One region of the Streptomyces sp. NPDC033845 genome, then DNA from elsewhere that is predicted to be linked to it. Evidence: riboswitches for the same ligand, from Rfam matches in the RefSeq annotation. Region 1 holds a riboswitch; each other region holds the start of a gene.

Region 1 (5,424 bases):
GGGGCCGCGCGATCAGCCGCCGGCGCCGTCGGCCGGGCCGTCGGGGCCGTCGGACCCGGTGAGGTGTGGGGGGCCGCCGGGCTCGCCGCCCTCGCCGGGCCCGCCCATCTCCTCGACCTCGGCGAGGGCCTCCTCCAGCCAGCCCGTCCACCAGGTCTCCAGACCGATCCCGCCGCGCAGCACCAGCCGCCGCAGCCGGTCCTCCTCGCCGAGCCGCCGGTCCGGCGGGTAGTCCCGCTCCTCGTAGCGCCCGTACAGCGCCAGCTGCGCCCGGTGCAGCTCCAGATGGCGCCGCAGCTCGGCCGCCAGACCGCCCGGCCCCACCACACCGGCCGCCCGCACCCGCAGCAGCAGCGGATCCCGGATCGCCTTCGGATCCTGGCTCTCGCCGACCCAGCGGGCCAGCTCCGCCGACCCGGCCGCCAGCACCTCGAACTCCTTCTTCTGCCCGCGCGCCGGCTGCGCGCTGGGCAGCGCCCGGATCAGCCCGGCCTCCTCCAGCCGGCCGAGCTCCCGGTAGATCTGCTGGTGGGTCGCCGACCAGAAGTAGCCGATCGACTTGTCGAACCGGCGGGTCAGCTCCAGCCCCGACGAGGGCTTCTCCAACAGCGCGGTCAGAATGGCGTGCGGCAGCGACATACGGCCATCCTGCCGGATCCCACCAAGCCCCCGGCCTCCGGCCCGGCCCGGCCCCGGCCGTCGGCGCCGAGCCCCGGGCCACAACCACGGGGCCCGGGCGCAGGCCGGCCCCGGCATGGGGCCCCGGCCCCGGCCCCGGCCTCGGGCCTTCGAGCGCTGCCCCGCGCCCCGGCCTTCGCCTTGGCCCGGCCCTGGCCCCGACCACGGCCCTGGCCCCGACCCCGGCCCTGGCCCCGGGTCTCGGGCTCGTGGCCCTCGGGCGCAGGCCGGCCTCGGCCTGGCCCCGGGCCTTCGGGCGCTGCCCCTCGCCCCGGCCTCGGCCTTCGCCTTGGCCCGGCCCCGGCCCCGGCCCCGGCCCCGGCCCTGGCCCTGGCCCCGGCCCCGGCCTCGGCCTCGGGCCTTCGGGCGCTGCCCCGCGCCCCGGCCCCGGCCTTCGCCTTGGCCCGGCCCCGGCCCCGGCCCCGGCCCCGCTCCGGCCCGGGCCCGGGCATGGCGGTCAGGAGGGTGTGGGCCAGGTGGACAGGGCTTCCGGGGTGAGGGGGGCGGGGGTGTCCGGGGGGAGGAGGCCGGCCCGTCGGAGCAGGGCGGCCGCCGCCGGGGCCCAGGCCTGCCGGAGGCCCGCCGACGCCAGCAGCGCGGGATCGGCCAGCAGGGCCGTGGCCGGGCCCACCCGGATCCCCTCCGGGGTCAGCACCGCCGCCTCGTCCGCCCAGCGCACCGCCAGGTCCACGTCATGGGTGGCCATCACCACCGTGGTGGCGGCCAGCCCGGCCAGCACCGCGAGCAACCGCTCCTGCCCGTCCGGGTCCAGCCCGGCCGTGGGCTCGTCCAGGATCAGCACCCGGGGCCGCATGGCCACCGCCCCGGCGATCGCCGCCCGCTTCCGCTGCCCGTACGACAGCAGATGGGTCGGCCGGTCCCGGAGCGCGGTGATGTCCAGGGCGGCCAGCGCCTCGTCCACCCGCGCCCGGACCTCCGCGTCCGGCAGCCCCAGGTTCAGCGGGCCGAAGGACACGTCCTGCTCCACCGAGGCGGCGAACAGCTGGTCGTCCGGATCCTGCACCACCAGCTGCACCGCGCTCCGCAGCCGGGTCAGCCCCGCCCGGTCGTGGCGGACCGGGACCCCGTCCAGCCGGAGCTCACCGGCGTCCGGCCGCAGACCGCCGCTCAGCAGCCGCATCAGCGTGGTCTTGCCGCTGCCGTTGCGGCCCAGCAGGGCCAGCGAACGGCCCTCGGCGATACCGAAGTCCACCCCGGACAGCACCCGCGGCCCGTCCTCGTACGCGTAGCCCGCGCCCGACAGTTCCACCAACGGCCTCACGGCCACATCCCTTCCAGATACGGGCCGAGCACCAGGGCCGGCACCACCACCGCCGTCAGCAGCCCCGCCGACGCGGCCAGGAACCGCCAGGACACCCGGGCCTCGGGCACCAGCACCCGCAGGGTGCCGTCGTAGCCGCGCCCGGCCAGCCCGGCCTGGAGCCGGCCCGCCCGGTCGAAGGCCCGGACGAAGGCGGTCGCGGCCAGCCCGGCCAGCGAACGCCAGGCCGCGGCCCGGCCGGTGTGCCCCAGCCGGGCCGCCTGCGCCTGCCGGATCCGCGCCACCGAGTCCAGCAGCAGGAAACCGATCCGGTACATCACCAGGGCCACGTCCACCACCGGCGCCGGCACCCCGGCCCGCACCAGACGCGGCAGCACGTCCGAGACCGGGGTGGTGAACGCGAACAGCAGCACTCCGAGCGAGGCCGCCGAGGTCCGCAGCAGCAGCTCCACCGCGTGCCGGGGCCCGTCCGGGGCGAGCCCGACCCAGCCGGCGGGGCCGCCCACCGCGAACAGCAGCGGCAGCGCCCCGGTCACACAGAAACCCAGCGGGATCCGGAAGGCCCGCCACAGCTGTCGGCCGGGCACCCCGGCGGGACCCAGCAGGACCGCCAGGGTGGCCGCGGCCACCAGCGGCCCGCCGGGCCAGGGCGGCAGGCACACGGCGGTGACCGTCAGCCCCAGCCCCAGCAGGGCCTTCTCCGCCGGATGGCGGTGCCGCCAGCGGCTGCGGTGCGCCGCCGCGTCGATCGGCAGCACGGACTCAGGCCTCCGCGCGGTCCGCCGGGGCCGCCGCTGCCGCCGCCGCGGCCTGGCGGCGGCCCTTGCGCACACCGAAGTAGTACGCGAGCACCCCCGCGCCGAGCGCCGCCTGCAAGGCGAACAGCGCCGACTCGACCTCCCCGGACGGCGGTTCGTACAGCGGCGAGAACCAGGGCTCGTAGTCCGGCTTCAGCTCGGTGATCGCCGCCTCCGCCTGGGCGTCCGCCCCGGCGAACGGCTCCTCCTTGTGGTCGCCCATTCCCAGCGCGAGCGGGAGCACGGCCAGCGCCGCCACCAGGAGCAGCAGCAGCGTGTTGATCTTCGCGTTCTTCGACATCAGACCGCCGCCTCCGTCTTGGACCCGGTGATCCGGGCCACGCCCAACCGGACCAGGTCGGACTTGCTGGACTGCATCAGCAGCCGCATCACCAGCACGGTCAGCAGGCCCTCGCTGACCGCGAGGGGGATCTGGGTGACCGCGAAGATCCCGCCGAACTTGGCGAGCGCCCCGGCGAAGCCGCTTCCCGGGTCCGGGAAGGCCATCGCCAGCTGCACGCTGGTCACGCAGTAGGTGACCAGATCGGCGAAGAAGGCGCCGAAGAGCACCGACACCATCAGCGGGGCGTCGGTCCTGCGCAGCAGCCGGTAGACGGCGTAGCCCGCCCACGGTCCGGCAATGGCCATGGAGAAGACGTTGGCGCCCAGGGTGGTCAGTCCGCCGTGGGCCAGCAGCAGCGCCTGGAAGAGCAGGGTGATCGTGCCCAGCACCGCCATGATCGGCGGCCGGAACAGGATCGCGCCCAGCCCGGTCCCGGTGGGATGCGAGCAACTGCCCGTCACCGAAGGGATCTTCAGGGCGGACAGGACGAAAGTGAACGCTCCGGACGCCCCGAGCAGCAGGGTGCTCTCCGGGTTCGCCTTGACCTCACGGGTCAGCGCGCGAACGCCGTGGACGACGAACGGAGCGGACGCGGCGCCCCAGGCGACCGCGTGCAAGGGGGGCAGGAAGCCCTCGGCTATATGCATGAGTGGGGGAGACCTCTCCAACACCTCGTGGATGGACAACGCGCCCCGGCCGGTCTCCTGGCTCACGGGTTGCCGCCCTGACTCCGCCTTCCCGGGCGGCTCACGGTCCCCCGCGGCCGCCCAGTGGCTTCCCGCAGGAGTGGAGCCGGACTTCCCGATCACAGTGGCGAGGGCCGCACCGGTTTCCCACCGGTTTCCCGAACACCAAGGCCAGCCGACCCTAGTCGGTTTGTCCGCGGCCCTCGCGGGCAGGGTCGACTTCGCCCGAACCCCCCCAGCAGCCGACCGGGAGCAGCCCATGGCAGCGAAGATCCTCATCGTCACCGGCGATGCGGCGGAGTCGCTCGAAGTCCTCTACCCCTACCAGCGGTTGCGCGAGGAAGGGTACGAGGTGCACATCGCGGCACCCTCCGTGAAGAAGCTCCGCTTCGTCGTCCACGACTTCGAGGAGGGCTTCGACACCTACACGGAGAAGCCCGGCTACACCTGGCCGGCCGACGTGGCCTTCGCCGATGTGGACCCCGGGCAGTACGCCGCCCTGGTGATCCCCGGCGGCCGGGCCCCCGAGTACCTGCGCAACGACCCGGAGGTGCGGCGGATCGTCGCCGCCTTCACCGGGGCGGACAAGCCGCTGGCGCAGATCTGCCACGGCCCGCTGATCACCGCGGCCGCCGGGGGCCTGGACGGCCGCCGGGTGACCGCCTACCCGGCCCTGGAGCCCGATATGAAGGGGGCCGGGGCCGCCTTCGAGGACTCCGAGGCCGTGGTCGACGGCACCCTGGTCTCGTCCCGCGCCTGGCCCGACCACTCGGCCTGGATGCGGGAGTTCCTCACCGTCCTCCGCGCCAAGGCTCCGCTCGGCGGCTAGGTCAGCGCGCGGCCTTGGCGCCCGCGACGAAGGCGACGAAGGCGGCGAAGGCGGCGTCCGGGAAGACGAGCGCGGCCAGGGTGAACGGGGCGATCTGGATGGTCACCTCAGGACGTGCGGCCATGGCCGCCAGGTGCGCCAACTGGCGGTCCATGGCGTCCGCACCGCCCATCGGCCGACGGATGGCGCTCTCGTCCATCACCACGTGTACCAGCGGCAGCCCGAGATCCGGCCGGCCCATCTCCTGGAGCACGGCCACGGCATGCGCATCGTCGCGGCGCTGGCCACGGTTCAGCAGGTGTTCGGGTGCTTGATGTCCAGGACGAAGCGTTCGGGGGAGTGCAGGGTGAACGACGTGTACTCGGGCCTGGTGGTGAAGGCGGCGCCGAAGGTCACGTAGCCCTCGTAGTCGCCGGTCAGGGCGATGCCCTTCAGCTTGGGCAGCTGGAGCTTCTTGAGCTTGGGTCCCTTGTAGACGGACTGGCCGGCGTCGTTGTGGGCGGCGGCCGGGTTCAGGCGGATCTCCAGGAAGTGCGTGCCGGGCAGCGGGACGGGCTTTCCGGAGCCGTCGTAGACGAGCTTGGAGACGCGGCGGACGGTGGCCTGGGGCACGTAGCCCTTGATGTCGACGACGAGCCGGTCGAAGGTGCAGTGGGTTCCCCAGCGGGCGTTGACCACCTGCGGGGTCTGGGTGCGGGCCGCCGCGGGCCCGGTGGTGGCGGCCGGTGTCGCGGCCGCGGCCGGGGCGGCGAGGGCCAGTCCGGCGGTGAGAAGGACGCCCGTGGCGAGGGCCACGAGCCGCTGACGAC
Region 2 (5,424 bases), on a different contig from region 1:
CGTGGGGTTGTCCCGCTGGCCCTTGCGCAGCAGCCAGATGTAGCTGCCGGAGATGGGGACGCCGGCGGCGGTGATCTCGCGGGCGGCTTCCTCGTTGGTGTAGGGGCCACGGCCGGCCGGGACCATGGTGGTGAACAGGGTGTTCAGCTTGTGGGCCAGGCTGCCGGTGGTCCCGGGGTCTGGTTCTGTCACGGCCTCGCGCCTCCATTGTCGGATGTTCACTCTAACCGTTGTATGAGCCCGCTACCCGGCTCTTCGGCCGACAGTCGCACTGGTATTGAAGCAAAACAGTGTTGCTTCACACCTGAGTTGATGTGAAGCTGACCGACGGGCTCGCCTGTGCGCGCACGACGATCGACCCGCCCCACGGGGGTAGGGGCGGGCAGATCGGGTTCCCCGTCAAGGACGCGTAGGGAACGGGCCGGCCCGCGTATGGGTCCCGTCACGAGGCGTCCGACCCGGCACAGGGACGGGGATAGCTTCGGTCGCGGAACCCGGGCCGCCGACTCGCGCGGCCCGGGACCGCACCAGCCACCCGTGGTTCCCGAGGAGGGCCCCATGTGCCTTTTCCCGTACGAAGACTCCGACCCCGAACCCGAGGAACGGGGCCCGGCCGGGCCCCTGTACGTGCCCGCCCGGCCGGGAGGAGCGCACGTGGCCGTGCGGCTGTTCCGCACCCCGCTGGGGGACCGTACCGCCGTCGGTTTCACCAGCCCGGAACGGCTGGCCGCCACGCTCGGTCCGGACCAGCCCTGGATCCGGCTCTCCGGGGCGGCGCTCCGCGCCCTGGCCCGGCCGCTCGGCGCGTCCCTGCTGACCGTCGATCCGGCCCTCACCGCTCCCCCGGCCGGCGCGGCGGACCGCGCCCGCGCCGGGACCCCGCCGGAGCCGGCGGCCCGCACCGCCGCCCGGACCGGCCGTACGGTCTGAGGGGGCGGGACATGACCGTCGCCGTACTCCCGCAGGCTCCCGCCGGTGCCGGCGGCCCGTCCGTCTGGCCTGCCTCCGCGACCCCGCTGCCGCACGGCGGCCTGGCCGTGGCCGGAGTGCCCCTGACCGAGGTCGCCGACCGGTTCGGCACCCCCGTCTACGTCCTGGACGAGGGCGAGGTCCGCGACCGCTGCCGGACCTACCGCGCGGCCTTCCCGGACGCGGACGTGCTGTACGCCGCCAAGGCGTTCCTCTCCCGTGCCGTGGTCCGCTGGGTCCGGGAGGAGGGGCTCGGCCTGGACGTGTGCTCGGCCGGGGAGCTGGAACTCGCCGTCACGTCCGGGTTCCCTCCGGAGCGGATCGTGCTGCACGGCAACGCCAAGTCCCCGGAGGACCTGGCGTCCGCGCTGCGGCTCGGGGTGGGCCGGATCGTGATCGACAGCCCGTCCGAGATCGCCCGGATCGCCGCCGCCGTCGGGCCGGGCGGCCGTCAGAAGGTGCTGGTGCGGGTGGTCCCCGGCGTCTCGGCCGGCGGCCACGACAAGATCCGCACCGGCACCGAGGGCCAGAAGTTCGGGCTCTCCCTCGGTGACGGCGGCGCCCGGCACGCCGTCAGCCGGATCCTGGGACAGCCGCGGCTCGAACTGACCGGTCTGCACTGTCACATCGGATCCCAGATCACCGAGGTCAAGCCCTATCTGGTGGCGCTGCGCCGGATGGTCGGGCTGATGGCCAGGATCCGCGAGGCCCACGGGGTGGTGCTGCCCGAGCTGGACATGGGCGGCGGTCACGGGATCGCCTACCGGCCGGGCGAACCGTCCCTCGACCCCGCCGCGCTCGCCCGGCGGATGCGCGCCGAACTGGTCGCCGGCTGCGCCGCGGCCGGGCTGGCGGTGCCCCGGCTGGCCGTCGAGCCGGGGCGGGCCGTGGTGGGCCCGGCCGGGGTCGCGCTCTACCGGGTGCTCAGCGTCAAGCGGGGCGGCGGGAAGCTGTTCGTCGCCGTGGACGGCGGGATGGCCGACAACCCGCGGCCCGCGCTGTACGGGGCGCGCTACGCGCCCATGCTGCTGGGGCGGAGTTCGACGGCCGGGGCGGCCGTGGCCACGGTGGTCGGCCGGCACTGCGAGGCGGGTGATGTGCTCGCCGCGGACGTGGAGTTGCCGGGCGACGTCCGCCCGGGCGATCTGCTCGCCGTGCCGGTGGCGGGGGCCTACCAGCTGTCCATGGCCTCCGGCTACAACCTGGTCGGCCGGCCGGCGGTGGTCGCCGCCCATGCGGGCGAGGCCAGGCTGCTGGTCCGGCGCGAGACCCTGGAGGACTACCGGAGCCGGGACGTCGGCGCCTGATCCGGCCGCGGCCGCCGCCTGGTACGGGCCCCCGCCGGCCGGGGGTCCGGACCGGGCGTGGCGGGTCAGGCGCCCCAGCGGAGCGCGATGGTGTCGCCCACGTTGATCACCTTGTTGCGGGCGGCTCCGGCGAACGCGGAGCCGTCCACGCTGACCTTCCAGGTGTTCGAGCCGCTGTTGGCCTTGCCGTTGACGGCGGTGATGGTGCCGGTGCCGGAGGCCGGGGTCACGCTGGTGACGCAGCCGGCCGGAGCGGCGGCGCCGGTGGCGGCGGCGAGTACGTCCCCGAGGGTGCTGGTGGTGCCGGTCGGGGTGAGGGTGACCGAGCAGGCCTTGAGGCCGCCGGCCCCGTCGTCCACGGTCAGGGCCAGCCGGGTGGTCGTGCCGGCGGTGAACGTCGGCTGGGCGACCCACTTGGGGGCTCCGGGGGTGACCGGGGTCGGCGGGGCGGTGGTGAAGCCGCCGCCGGCGACCGCGCGGAGGGCGTCGATCGAGGCGTAGGCGGTGGGCGCGGTGTCGGCCGGCTTGTACTTGAAGCCGCCGGCCGGGTTGAACTGGTTGGCGATCAGGAAGTCGATCGGGGTCTTCCCGGAGGCGGTGAGGAAGTCCCCGGTCTGCGGGTTGATGCCGCAGGCGTTGAGCCCGGCGACGGCCCAGCCGTTGGAGCTGGTGTTGACCCCGTAAAGGGAGTTGAAGGCGCCGGTGGACGACACCAGGGTGGTCCTGAGGAAGTTCTTGGCCTGGACGAGGTCCGGGTCGCCGGCGGGTATCCCGGAGGCGCAGAGGGCGGCCATGGCGGCGCCGGTCATGTCGACGTCGCCGGGGGCGTTGAGGACGGTGGGGTTGCCCTCGCCCTTCTGGTAGGTCCAGCCGCCGTCCACGTGCTGGTTGGCGCGAATCCGGGAGACCAGCGCGTCGGTCAGCTTCTGGGGGACGCGGGCCGTGCCGCCCTGGGTCTTCGCCCCGCCGAGCGCGAGGGCGGCGAACACGGTGCCGTTGAAGTTCGAGGAGGGGCCGAAGTAGCCGGGTTCGGCGGTCTGCCAGTAGGAGTAGACGTGGGCGATCAGATTGCGGGAGGCGGAGACCCGGGCCGGGTCGATGCCGGCCGCGTACGCGTTGAGGGCGGCGCGCTCGTAGTCGGTGACCACCGGGGAGGCGGAGGGCCAGGCCGCCGTGGAGAGCAGGTTCCGGTAGACGGTGCGGGCGTTCTTCGTGGTGTCCCCGCCGGGGGTGACGTCCACCACGGCCGTACCGGCGGCGGCGAGGGCGCTGAACGCCCACTCGTTGGAGAGTCCTGAGCCGGCGTAGGCGCCGCTGGGCGCCTGGAGGGACCTGAGGTAGGCGACGCCGTTGGTCTTCGAGGTGGCGATCTGCGCCGGCGTCGAGGTCGCGGAGGCGGGCAGCACGGTGAGGGCGAACGCGCCGAGGGCGGCGGGTCCCGCGAGCGCGAGGCGGCGGGGGGTACGGGGACGGGACATGGCCTGCTCCTGGAATCGGCGGGCGCCGGCCGCTCCGGACGCGCCGAGGGCGTCCGTGCACGGGGCACGGCCGGGGGCGTGGCCGGAGAGCCGCCGCCCGGAACGCGTGGTACGGCTTCCTGTACTGCGTCGCCGGATGGGCATTCGGGCTCGGAGACGGCCCCCGCCGTCCCACACCGCTGCGCGTCAGCTCCGGATTCGCACCGGATTCCCCCATGTGGCAGCCCAGGACGCTACCCGAGCGGCGAAACGACCGCCAGCCGACCGGTCTTGACGGGCCGTACGGATCGGTGTTCCATTCCGCGTGACAACTGCTCAGTCCCAGGGGAAGCCGGTGCGATTCCGGCGCTGACCCGCAACCGTGGGCCCGGATCTCCCGGGCGAGCCGGATTGCCTGGGGCCGGGTCACAGTACGAAGAGCGCCGTCGTGGACTGCGGTGTGGTCGTCCCCGCCTCCCCATGGCGCAGCGAGCCGTGCGGGGGCCTTCCGCCACGCACCCGTCCGCCCGGCAGAGACGAGGGCCGCGGTGGGGACCGAACAGAGGGCGCCACGGCGCCCCGTGACGGGGCGGCGGCTGCTGTCCCTGCTGACCGCCTCCTTCCTGACGCTCGGGGCGGGCGCGGCCCTGCTCTCGGCCCCCACCCCGGCGAGCGCCGACCCCGTCGCGAAGTGCTCGCCGGTCAAGGGGGCCCTGGTCGCGGTGGACTTCCGGCCGTTCGGCGGCACGGTGGAGAAGGGCTGTGACACCACCCCCACCACCGGCTACGAACTGCTGCACACCGCCGGGTTCACCACCACGGGCACCGTCCACGACGGCCCCGGCTTCATCTGCCGGATCGGGCTCAAGTCCTTCCAGGGCGGCAGGCAGTACCCCACCCCGGCCAAGGAGCCCTGCGTGCTCACCCCGCAGGCCACCGCCTACTGGTCGTACTGGATCGCCTCGCCGGGGCAGCGGAAGTGGACCTACAGTCCGCTCGGGTCGATGGCCCGGAACCCGAAGGCCGGCGATGTGGAGGCCTGGGTGTTCGGCGGCACCGACGTCGGCGGCACCAAGGGGAAGCCCTCCTTCACCCCCGATGACGTCCGGGGGTTCAGCACCCCCGACCCGGCGGTCCCGACGGTCCCGCCCAAGGTGCCCGCGGGCTCGGTGGACGTGCCCGCCGCCCTCCGCTGGATCGGCGGCAGGGTGAAGGACGGGCGGGTGGTCGACGAGGGGTCCACCACCGTCAACCACCTCCTCACCACCGAGGCGGTGTTCGCCCTGGCGGCCTCCGACCGCAAGAGCCCGGCGGCCAGGAAGGCCGCGGAGTTCCTCGCGGACCCCGCGCAGACCGAGGCGTACGCCTATCCGAACGGCCGGGACGCGATACCCGACGCCACGGCCGCGGCACGGCTGGCGCTGGTGGCCGAGGCCACCGGGCTGGACCCGCGCGCGTTCGGCGGCCGCGATCTGCTCGGGGACCTGGTGAAGTACGCCTGCCCGCGGGACATCGGCGACGGGGACACCGTCGACGGCTGTCTGACCAAGGGGGACTTCCGCACCACCGGGCAGTCCGATGCCCAGGCCATGGCCGTGATCGCCCTGGTCAACGCGGGGGTGGCGCCCCCGGCGGGCTCGGTGGCCCGGCTGACCGGACTCCAGTGCGAGGACGGCGGGTTCACCTCCGTC
Region 3 (5,424 bases), 230 kb from region 1:
AGGGGCTGGAGCCGACCTCGCAGCTGCTGGACATCGGCTATGTGACCGCCGACGACACCCTGGCGGGACTGCTCAAGATCACCACGGGCGGCCGGGTGCTCCGGATCGAACGGCTCCGGCTGGCCAGCGGCGAGCCGATGGCGATCGAGACCACCCACCTCTCGGCGAAGCGCTTCCCGGCACTGCGCCGTTCGCTGGTCAAGTACACCTCCCTCTACACCGCGCTGGCCGAGGTGTACGACGTGCACCTGGCCGAGGCGGAGGAGACCATCGAGACCTCCCTGGCCACCCCCCGGGAGGCCGGACTGCTCGGCACCGACGTCGGCCTGCCGATGCTGATGCTCTCCCGGCACTCCTACGACGGCGACGGCGAACCCGTGGAGTGGGTGCGGTCGGTGTACCGCGGCGACCGCTACAAGTTCGTCGCCCGCCTCAAGCGGCCGGCCGTCTAGGGCCGCCAGGGCGGTCCGGGACCGGGCCGGGCCGGCCGGCCCGGGCGCCGGAACACGACACCCTCGTACCGGATTCCGGACGGGGTCTTACATCGACCGGGGCGTCCCCCGTAGATTCCTGCGCTCACGCAGATGATCGACGAGGGGACGAGAGCCATGTCGGAACCGGGATCAACAGGGACAGTCGAGGCATCCGGGGGCGGGCGCCGCACCAGTCCCCGGTCGATCGCCGTGTGGGTGCTCTTCGCCCTCGTCGGCGCCGTCGGCTGGGGGGTGCTCGCCCTCTCCCGGGGAGAGGAGATCTCGGCCGCCTGGCTGCTCGCGGCCGCGCTCGGCTCGTACGCCATCGGCTACCGCTTCTACTCCCGCTTCATCGCCAACCGCGTGCTGAAGGTGGACCGCACCCGGGCCACCCCGGCGGAACGCCTCGACAACGGTGTCGACTTCCACCCGACCGACCGCCGGGTGCTGTTCGGACACCACTTCGCCGCCGTGGCCGGGGCCGGTCCGCTGGTCGGCCCGGTGCTCGCCGCCCAGATGGGCTATCTGCCGGGCACCATCTGGATCGTGGCCGGCGTGATCTTCGCCGGCGCCGTCCAGGACATGGTGACGCTGTTCTTCTCCACCCGGCGGGACGGCCGGTCGCTCGGCCAGATGGCCCGGGACGAGATCGGCCCGGTGGGCGGCGCGGCCGCGCTGATCGCCGTGTTCGCCATCATGATCATCCTGCTGGCGGTGCTCGCCCTGGTGATCGTGAACGCCCTCGCGCACTCCCCCTGGGGCGTCTTCTCCATCGGCATGACCATCCCCATCGCCCTCTTCATGGGCTTCTACCTGCGCGTGCTGCGGCCCGGCCGGGTCACCGAGGTCTCCGTCATCGGCGTGGCCCTGCTGCTGCTCGCCATCGTCGCGGGCGGCTGGGTCGCCGAGTCCTCGCTCGCCGACACCTTCACCCTGGAGAAGGAGACCCTGGTCATCTGGATGGTCGGGTACGGCTTCCTGGCCTCCGTGCTGCCGGTCTGGATGCTGCTCGCCCCCCGCGACTACCTCTCCACCTTCATGAAGGTGGGCACCATCGTGCTGCTCGCCGCCGGCGTGTTCATCGCGATGCCCACCCTGAAGATGCCCGCGGTCACCGACTTCGCCTCCCGCGGCGACGGCCCGGTCTTCGCGGGCTCGATGTTCCCGTTCGTCTTCATCACCATCGCCTGCGGCGCGCTCTCCGGCTTCCACTCCCTGGTCTCCTCGGGCACCACCCCGAAGATGATCCAGAAGGAGACCCAGGTCCGGATGATCGGCTACGGGGCCATGCTCACCGAGTCCTTCGTGGCCGTGATGGCGGTGATCACCGCCTGCATCCTGGAGCCCGGCCTCTACTTCGCCATCAACTCCCCCGCCGGCGTGGTCGGCACCACCGTCCAGTCCGCCTCCGAGGCGGTCACGAGCCTGGGCTTCGCGATCTCCCCGGAGGCCCTCGCCCGGGCCGCCCAGGACGTGGAGGAGGCCAGCCTGCTCTCCCGCACCGGTGGCGCTCCCACGTTCGCACTCGGCATGTCGGAGATCTTCTCCGCCGTCATCGGCGGCGCCTCCATGAAGGCGTTCTGGTACCACTTCGCCATCATGTTCGAGGCCCTGTTCATCCTGACCACGGTCGACGCGGGCACCCGGGTGGGCCGCTTCATGCTCCAGGACACCCTGGGCAACGTGCACAAGTCCTTCAAGGACGTCAGCTGGAAGCCCGGCGTCTGGCTGGCCAGCGCCGTGGTCGTCGGCGGCTGGGGCTACTTCCTGTGGGTCGGGGTCAAGGACCCGCTGGGCGGCATCAACCAGCTGTTCCCGCTGTTCGGGATCGCGAACCAGCTGCTGGCCGCGGTGGCCCTGGCCGTCTGCACCACCCTGCTGGTCAAGTCCGGCCGGCTCAAGTGGGCCTGGGTCACCGGGGTCCCGCTGGTCTGGGACGTGGCGGTCACCCTCACCGCCAGCTACCAGAAGATCTTCTCCGCCGACCCCAAGGTCGGGTTCTTCGCCCAGCGCGACAAGTACCAGACCGGGATCGACGCCGGCGAGATCATCGCTCCCGCGAAGTCCCTGGACGACATGCGGACCGTGGTCACCAACTCCACCGTGGACGGGGTGCTCTGCGCCCTCTTCGCGCTGCTGATCATCGTGGTGCTGGTCGACGCCGCGCGCACCTGTCTGAAGGCGGTCGCCGACCCCGGGTCCGTACGCCTCTCCGAGGTGCCCTGGACCGAGTCGAAGATCATCGCCCCGGCCGGGATGCTCCCCACGCCCGAGGAGCGGGCCGAACTCACCGCCGCCGGGCTGGACTCGGGCGGCGGCAAGGTCCAGGAGCCGGTGGCATGACCGTACGGCGGGTGCTGGGCCGGATCCGGTACTTCCTGCGGGAGTTCTCCGGGGAGGCCGCCTACGACCGCCACGTGGCCCATCTGCGCGCCCACGACCCGGCGGCCGAGGTGCCCACCCGGCGGGCCTTCGAGCGGGCCCGCACGGACGCCCGCGAGGCCGACCCCCGCGAGGGCTTCCACTGCTGCTGACCCCGCCGCCGCCCCCGCACTCCCGGCCGAGGGCCCCCGCCGCACCCCGCGGCGGGGGCCCTCGGGCTTCCGGCACACTCGACGGCATGGACATCGTGATCAGGGCGGCGGATCCCGCCGAGTACGCCGAGCTGGGGGAGATCACCGCGCAGGCCTACCTCGGGGACGGGCTGCTCGACTTCAACGGCGAGGACAGCGACTACGAGAAGGTGCTGCGGGACGTGGCCGGGCGGGCCGCCGACGGGGAGGTGCTGGTGGCCGTCCTCGACGGGCGGCTGCTGGGCGGTGTGACCTTCGCCGCCCCCGGGAGCCGGCTCTGCGACATCGCCGGGCCCGGCGAGGCCGAGTTCCGGATGCTCGCGGTGGCCGCCGCGGGCCGCGGCCGGGGTGCCGGCGAAGCCCTCGTACGGGCCTGCGCCGAGCGGGCCCGGGCGCTCCCGGGAGTGACCCGGCTGGTGCTCTCCACCCAGCCGAAGATGGCCTCGGCGCACCGGATCTACCAACGGCTGGGCTTCGTCCGGACCCCGGATCGGGACTGGTCCCCGCTGCCCTCCGTACCACTGTGGACCTACGCAATGGAGCTGGACGCGCCGGTACGGTAGCCGCGCCGACACTACATGTGGGGGGTCACGCATCCGCGGCCCCCCACATGTATGCTCATGCCTGCTGTCGCCGCAGGGGAATCCGGTGCGAATCCGGAACTGTCCCGCAACGGTATGAAACGCACACTTTCGCGCTTCGAGTCCGAGCACCTGCCCGCAGCGCGCCCTGGCCGCCCGGTCCGGGTGCCGATTCGTCCGGGCCTCGCGGTTGGGCCGGTGGACGCCATGCGGTGGTGAACGCGTTCCCGCCACGCCCGCATGTGCTTCCTCGCGCCCCGCTCCCGTAGGTGACCGGGCCGAGCGAGGGAGAGCTCCCCCCGTGACCATCGCGCCTGCCGCACCGCGCGCCGAGTCCGCCGACCCGTCTTCCGAGGGGCCGGGGGCCGCACTCCTGCGGACTCTCACCGAGCTGACGGCCGACCTGCCCGACACCGACCCCGGCCGGGTCGCCGCCGCCGCCCTGCGCGGCCGCAGCGCCGCCGCGGACGAGGCCGAGCTGCGCGGTCTGGCCACCGAGGCGGCCGCCGGGCTGATCTCCGAGGACCCGGCCTACTCCCGGCTCGCCGCCCGTCTGCTGACGCTGGCCGTCGCCGACGAGGCCGCCGGCCAGGGCTCCGGCTCCTTCGCCGAGTCGGTGGCCGTCGGCCACCGCGAGGGCCTGATCGCGGACCGCACCGCCGCGTTCGTCGCCACCCACGCCGCCCGGCTGGACTCCCTGGTCGAACACGCCCTCGCGGAGGGCGCGGACGACCGCTTCGGCTTCTTCGGCCTGCGCACCCTGCACAGCCGCTACCTGCTGCGCCACCCGATCACCCGCCAGGTGATCGAGACCCCGCAGTACTTCATGCTCCGGGTGGCCTGCGGCCTCGCCGCGGACGAGTCCGTCACGGCCGTGGAGGAAGTGGCCTCGCTCTACCGGCTGATGAGCCGGCTGGACTACCTGCCGTCCTCCCCCACCCTCTTCAACTCCGGTACCCGGCACCCGCAGATGTCCTCCTGCTACCTGCTGGACTCCCCGCTGGACGAGCTGGACTCCATCTACGACCGCTACCACCAGGTCGCCCGGCTCTCCAAGCACGCCGGCGGCATCGGCCTCTCGTACTCCCGGATCCGCGCCCGCGGTTCGCTGATCCGCGGCACCAACGGCCACTCCAACGGCATCGTGCCGTTCCTGAAGACCCTGGACGCCTCGGTGGCCGCGGTGAACCAGGGCGGCCGCCGCAAGGGCGCCGCCGCCGTCTACCTGGAGACCTGGCACGCGGACATCGAGGAGTTCCTGGAGCTCCGCGACAACACCGGCGAGGACCAGCGCCGCACCCACAACCTGAACCTGGCGCACTGGATCCCGGACGAGTTCATGCGCCGGGTCAACGCCGACGCCGACTGGTCGCTGTTCTCCCCGGCCGACGTGCCCGAGCTGGTCGACCTGTACGGCGCCGAGTTCGAGGAGGCCTACCGCAAGGCCGAGGATGCCGGGCTGGCCAAGAAGACCATGCCGGCCCGCGAGCTGTACGGCCGCATGATGCGCACCCTCGCGCAGACCGGCCAGGGCTGGATGACCTTCAAGGACGCCTCCAACCGGACCGCGAACCAGACCGCGCTGCCCGGCACCGTGGTCCACTCCTCCAACCTGTGCACCGAGATCATCGAGGTGACCAACGACGAGGAGACCGCGGTCTGCAACCTCGGCTCGGTCAACCTCGGCGCCTTCGTCCTCCCCGGCACGGGTGAGATGGACTGGGAGCGGCTGGACGAGACCGTCCGCACCGCCGTGACCTTCCTGGACCGGGTGGTGGACATCAACTTCTACCCGAC
Region 4 (5,424 bases), on a different contig from region 1:
GCCTCGTTCCACAGGCGGGCCCCGTAGCGGGCCGGGCCGCCCTGTCCGGCAGGGGACTGTCCGGGCGGGACGCGGTGGCGCCCCGCCCGGACCGTCAGCCGTCAGCCGTCAGCCGTCAGCCGTCAGCCGTCAGCCGTCAGCCGTCAGCCGTCAGCCGGTGTCAGCCGACAGGTCCGCGCGGACCGTGCGGGCGGCGGCGACGAGGTTCTCCAGGGAGGCGCGGGTCTCGGTCCAGCCTCGGGTCTTCAGACCGCAGTCGGGGTTGACCCACAGCCGCTCGGCCGGGATGGCCTTGAGGCCGGTGCGGAGCAGGTCCGCGGCTTCCTCGGTGCCGGGGACGCGCGGGGAGTGGATGTCCCAGACGCCGGGGCCGGCTTCGCGGGGGTAGCCGTGGGCGGCGAGTTCGCGGGCGACCTGCATGTGGGAGCGGGTGGCCTCCAGGCTGATGACATCGGCGTCGAGGTCGTCGATGGCCTGGACGATGTCGCCGAACTCCGCGTAGCACATGTGGGTGTGGATCTGCGTGTCGGGACGGACGCCGCTGGTGGTGAGCCGGAAGGACTCGGTGGCCCAGGCCAGGTAGCCGGCGTGGTCGGCGGCGCGCAGCGGGAGGGTCTCGCGCAGGGCGGGTTCGTCGACCTGGATCACCGAGGTACCGGCGGCCTCCAGGTCGCCGACCTCGTCGCGCAGGGCGAGGGCGACCTGGCGGGCGGTGTCGCCGAGCGGCTGGTCGTCGCGGACGAAGGACCAGGCGAGCATGGTGACCGGGCCGGTCAGCATGCCCTTGACCGGCTTCGCGGTCAGGGACTGGGCGTAGGAGGTCCAGCGGACCGTCATCGGTTCGGGGCGGGAGATGTCCCCGGCCAGGACCGGCGGGCGGACGTAGCGGGTGCCGTAGGACTGGACCCAGCCCTGCTGCGTGGCGACGTAGCCGGTGAGCTGCTCGGCGAAGTACTGGACCATGTCGTTGCGTTCGGGCTCGCCGTGCACCAGGACGTCCAGGCCGGTCTTCTCCTGGAAGGAGACGACCTCCTCGATCTCCGCCTTGATCCGTGCCTCGTACCCGGCGGCGTCGATCCGGCCGGCGCGCAGGTCGGCGCGGGCCACGCGCAGCTCGTCGGTCTGGGGGAAGGACCCTATCGTGGTGGTGGGCAGCAGGGGCAGGCCGAGGTGGGCGCGCTGGGCCGCGGTGCGTTCGGCGTACGGCTGGGCGCGGCGTCCGTCGGCGTCGGTGATGGCCGCGGTGCGGGCGCGGACGGCCGGGTCGTGGGTGATGGCGGAGTTCGCGCGGGAGGCGAGGTCGGCGCGGTTGGCGGAGAGTTCCGCGGTGATCGCGTCGGTGCCCTGGGACAGGCCGCGGGCGAGGGTGGCGATCTCGGTGGTCTTCTGGCGGGCGAAGGCCAGCCACCGCCGGATCTGGGGGTCGATGTCGCGCTCCGCGGTGGCGTCCAGCGGGACGTGCAGGAGGGAGCAGGAGGCGGCGACGTCGACCCGGTCGGCCAGGCCCAGGAGGGTGCCCAGGGTGGTCAGGGACTTCTGGTGGTCGTTGATCCAGATGTTGCGGCCGTTGACCACGCCCGCCACCAGGCGCTTGCCGGGCAGGCCGCCGACGGCGGCGAGGTCCTCCAGGTTGCATGCGCCGGTCTCGGTGAAGTCGAGGGCCAGACCCTCGACCGGGGAGGCGGCGAGGATCTGGAGGGCGTCGCCGAGCCGGCCGAAGTAGGAGGCCACCAGCAGCTTGGACCGGTCGGTCAGCGCGCCGAGGTCGCGGTAGGCGCGGGCGGCGGTGTTCAGCTCGGCCGGGGTGCGGTCCTGCACCAGCGCCGGCTCGTCCAGCTGCACCCACTCGGCACCGGCGGCCCGCAGGTCGGCCAGGACCTCCGCGTAGACGGGCAGCAGCCGGTCCAGCAGGGTGATCGGCTGGAAGTCGGCGGCCACCCCCGGCGCGGGCTTGGCGAGCAGCAGGTAGGTGACCGGACCGACCAGCACGGGGCGGGCGTCATGGCCCAGGGCCAGTGCCTCCTTCAGCTCGGCGACCTGCTTGCTGGAGTCGGCCGTGAAGACGGTGTCGGGGCCGAGTTCGGGGACCAGGTAGTGGTAGTTGGTGTCGAACCACTTGGTCATCTCCAGCGGCGCCACGTCCTGGGTGCCGCGCGCCATGGCGAAGAACCCGTCCAGGGCGTCGGCGGCGACCGCCGCACGGTGGCGGGAGGGGACAGCGCCGACCATGACGCTGGTGTCCAGCACGTGGTCGTAGTACGAGAAGTCGCCGGTCGGCACCTCGTGGATACCGGCGTCGGCCAGCTGCTGCCAGTTGGTTCGGCGCAGTTCGGCGGCGGTGGCGTGGAGGGCGTCGGCGGTGACACGGCCCTTCCAGTAGCCCTCGATCGCCTTCTTCAGTTCGCGGTTCTGCCCCTGGCGGGGGTAGCCGTACACGGTGGCTCGTGATGCCGCGGCTGCGGGCTTCGCTGTCACGGAACTCTCCTTCGCGAGATGTGTCCAGAAAACGCCCCGGCAACGGGACGCGGACGCGAAGGGAACGACAGAACGCACGGACCACGACGCGGAACCAAGGCCGCTCGTGCCGCTCGCTGTGTACGCCGACCCGCCCACGAGGTCACCGGGATGTCCGCACACGGAATCGTCCGCGTGCGGGCAACGGGCAGGTCTTCGGACTCGCGGGCACGCCTGCCGGTCTCCCGGCGGGCACCTACTGGCCGTCGCTTCCCAGGACCGTTGTCCGGTCCCAGTGCTTATGACGGCGGTCGTTCCCGCTCACCGCTGCGGGGCAGTCCCGGATTCCCACCGGGTTCCCTCTTACGACGCATCCCGCCTGGCGGACGGGGCGAACCAGCTGCCCGGTCAGAGTAGGGGGCGATCTCGTCCAGCGGCGAGTGACGTCCACCATTCAGACGCGGGAATGAGACGTTCCGTGATCGATCCGATGGCACACGGCCCCGCAGTCAGTGCTCGGCGATCACCGGTGGTCACATCGGTGCCGCCGCAGGACTCCCTGGCCACCGGACGTCGCCCCGCGCCTGACGGTGCGACCGGGAGGCGGTCCGCGGGGCGTGCGCGTCTTGAGCCGGTGCCCATGCCTGGGTAATGACCATGGGGACGGGGTTTTCAGTCCCCGCAACGACACCGCCTCCTGTGAGGCCGGTGATGAGGTGTACGCTCCCGTGTCGGATCCGGGCCAGGGTGCGAACACCTGAGTGCCCACGATGTGCTGAGGCCTTCCCTGGTCGTCCGTGGTGTTGCAGGTCACCTGGACGGTGATCTGCTCGGTGGTCGCTCTGACTGCCGAGACGGAATCCACCGGGTGTTCACCCCTGCGGGCAGGACCGGACCCGGTTGCCCGCCCACGGTGAGGTGGGGTGCGGCCCGGGGCACCCCGGCCAGGAAGGCGCCTTGAGGCGAGCGGTCCGGCCGTCCCGCCGATGGCGCCGGATAAGCCCGTGGACCTGCTGGAATGCCTTCGCCCGGCCCTCGCCCAGGCGTACCGTTGCTCCATGAGCAGCGAAGTGCAGGACCGGGGACCGAAGTTGCCGCCCAGCTTCCCGCCGAAGAGCCCACCGCCCCCGAAGAAGCCGGTCGAGCTGCCCCGACCCACCTCGCAGACCAGGACGGCGGTGGGTCTGCCCTCGCCGCGGATGACCATCCGCAACCGGCGCACCGCCGGCCTCACCTTCCGCTCCGACCAGTGGGCCCCCGCCAAGGCCGCCACCCAGACCGTGGACATCGTCCGGTCCTGGGCCTACTCGGGACTCGACGAGAACGACCTGGCCTGCGCCGTCCGCACCCTCGCCGCGGCGGCCGTCGCCGACGGCGGCAAACGCATCAGCATCCACCTCGCCGACCAGGACCAGAAAGTCCTCGTCGTCGTCCTGGCCCACGTACCCGGCGCCGCTGAGGACACCACCCCCCTCGCACAGGTCGCTGCCCTGCCCACGGTCGAATCCTGCACCACCGACGCCGCCCCCGACGGCCGACGACTGTCCGCACTCCTCGACGCCGCACCCCGGCCACGGCGCACTCCCCGCACGAGCGCCTGACCGGTCGCCGTGCCGGCAGGGGGACCGCGCAGGAACGCCGGGCGGGTCGGTGGAGCGGCCGCGTTCGGCGTCCTTGCGTCGCGCTGCCTGGAGGGGTGCTCCATCGACCGAACGTGCGCTGGGGTGCGTTGCACGCTGACCTGACCCGTTCCGCCCCAGGTGGTCGGCCTCTGCGTCAGCGAGTCCGGCCGCTGGACGGCACCGTGAGGTCCACCCCGCCGAGCCTGGCCTGACCTCGACCGCCCCGGTCGGATCCGGGACCGTAGGGTTGACCCTCACACCGTGTCAGGGCCTGGAGTGACGACATCATGTTCACCATCGGAGACTTCGCGAAACTCGGCGGGGTGTCGGTCCGCATGTTGCGTCACTACGACGCCATCGGACTGCTGCGCCCGGCCCGGGTCGATCCGTTCAGCGGCTACCGGTCCTACCGGGCCGGGCAGCTCGCCCGTCTGAACCGTGTCATCGCGCTCAAGGACCTCGGTTTCGGCCTGCACCAGGTGCGGGAGATCCTCGACGAGCACGTCGGGCCGGAGGAACTGCGCGGGATGCTGCGGCTGCGGCGGGCCGAGCTGGAGACGGCCTTGGCGGAGGCCGCCGGCCGGCTGGCCGGAGTGGAGAGGAGGCTCCGGATCATCGAGAGCGAGGGGCACATGCCCGAGCACGACATCGTCCTGAAGACCCTGCCCGCGATGCGGATGGCGCGGCTGACCGCGGTCGTGGAGAGTTTCGAACCGGCCGCCGTCGGCCCGGTGGTCGGCCCGTTGTTCGAGGAGCTGTGCGGGCGGCTGGCCGCGGCCGGGGTGTTCCCGACCGGTCCGGGGACGGCGTACTACGAGGACTGCGGCTCCGAGGGGGCGGTGACCGTGCACGCCGCCCTCCCGGTCAGTTCCTCGGCGACCGCCGTGCCGGGGGTGGAGGTCGTGGTGCTGCCCGCCGTCGAGCGGGCCGCCACCCTGGTGCACCGGGGCAGCATGGACGAGGTCCTGGGCAGCGTGCAGGCGCTGGCCCGCTGGATCGAGGACCACGGCTACCGGTCCACCGCCTACCCGCGGGAGGTGACCCTGCACCACGCGGCGGACCCGGCCGAGTGGGTCACCGAACTGCAGGAACCCGTCACGGCGGTGGCCCCGGCGCCGGCCGGCTGACCGGAGCCCGGCGGGCCGGCTTCTGTGTCTTCCGTGGGACTGGTGCCGTGGAGTGCCGTGGAGGGGAGTCCGGCTATGACTCCGTGTGTGGCCGTTACACGACCGAGAACGCCGCGTACATCGCGGAGTGGGACGGGAGGCCTGTCGGTGCTCTGGTGTCGGACTGCGGGCCCAGCCCGCTGATGGCGATTGCGTCGGCCGGGGAACCGGAGCGGTACGTC

What was found. Region 1 has a riboswitch for cobalamin ahead of ACZ50K_RS07485 (energy-coupling factor ABC transporter permease). Riboswitches for the same ligand answer to the same signal wherever they lie in the genome.
Region 2: it holds a riboswitch for cobalamin, as region 1 does, so the genes downstream of both, ACZ50K_RS12200 (prenyltransferase/squalene oxidase repeat-containing protein) here and ACZ50K_RS07485 (energy-coupling factor ABC transporter permease) in region 1, are expected to answer to the same signal.
Region 3: it holds a riboswitch for cobalamin, as region 1 does, so the genes downstream of both, ACZ50K_RS08535 (ribonucleoside-diphosphate reductase subunit alpha) here and ACZ50K_RS07485 (energy-coupling factor ABC transporter permease) in region 1, are expected to answer to the same signal.
Region 4: it holds a riboswitch for cobalamin, as region 1 does, so the genes downstream of both, metE (5-methyltetrahydropteroyltriglutamate--homocysteine S-methyltransferase) here and ACZ50K_RS07485 (energy-coupling factor ABC transporter permease) in region 1, are expected to answer to the same signal.

The regions. Positions count from the first base shown of each region.
Region 1 is NZ_JBVIRI010000003.1:93,899-99,322, reverse strand. Features, by position in the region: gene ACZ50K_RS07505 (PadR family transcriptional regulator) at 13-639, opposite strand; gene ACZ50K_RS07500 (energy-coupling factor ABC transporter ATP-binding protein) at 1,136-1,966, opposite strand; gene cbiQ (cobalt ECF transporter T component CbiQ) at 1,957-2,718, opposite strand; gene ACZ50K_RS07490 (energy-coupling factor ABC transporter substrate-binding protein) at 2,723-3,058, opposite strand; gene ACZ50K_RS07485 (energy-coupling factor ABC transporter permease) at 3,058-3,747, opposite strand; cobalamin riboswitch at 3,778-3,971, opposite strand; gene ACZ50K_RS07480 (DJ-1/PfpI family protein) at 4,046-4,615, shown strand; gene ACZ50K_RS07475 (Scr1 family TA system antitoxin-like transcriptional regulator) at 4,617-4,874, opposite strand; gene ACZ50K_RS07470 (AMIN-like domain-containing (lipo)protein) at 4,907-5,424, opposite strand, start outside.
Region 2 is NZ_JBVIRI010000004.1:564,404-569,827, reverse strand. Features, by position in the region: gene ACZ50K_RS12215 (helix-turn-helix domain-containing protein) at 1-192, opposite strand, end outside; gene ACZ50K_RS12210 (SAV_915 family protein) at 559-930, shown strand; gene lysA (diaminopimelate decarboxylase) at 942-2,276, shown strand; gene ACZ50K_RS12200 (prenyltransferase/squalene oxidase repeat-containing protein) at 2,342-3,754, opposite strand; cobalamin riboswitch at 3,873-4,011, opposite strand; gene ACZ50K_RS12195 (prenyltransferase/squalene oxidase repeat-containing protein) at 4,282-5,424, shown strand, end outside.
Region 3 is NZ_JBVIRI010000003.1:322,933-328,356, forward strand. Features, by position in the region: gene ACZ50K_RS08515 (GntR family transcriptional regulator) at 1-452, shown strand, start outside; gene ACZ50K_RS08520 (carbon starvation CstA family protein) at 609-2,816, shown strand; gene ACZ50K_RS08525 (CstA-like transporter-associated (seleno)protein) at 2,813-3,007, shown strand; gene ACZ50K_RS08530 (GNAT family N-acetyltransferase) at 3,094-3,609, shown strand; cobalamin riboswitch at 3,661-3,781, shown strand; gene ACZ50K_RS08535 (ribonucleoside-diphosphate reductase subunit alpha) at 3,929-5,424, shown strand, end outside.
Region 4 is NZ_JBVIRI010000006.1:141,614-147,037, forward strand. Features, by position in the region: partial or broken gene ACZ50K_RS15370 (malate synthase A) at 1-29, opposite strand, end outside; gene metE (5-methyltetrahydropteroyltriglutamate--homocysteine S-methyltransferase) at 151-2,475, opposite strand; cobalamin riboswitch at 2,645-2,870, opposite strand; gene ACZ50K_RS15380 (hypothetical protein) at 3,513-4,055, shown strand; gene ACZ50K_RS15385 (MerR family transcriptional regulator) at 4,364-5,203, shown strand; partial or broken gene ACZ50K_RS15390 (GNAT family N-acetyltransferase) at 5,296-5,424, shown strand, end outside.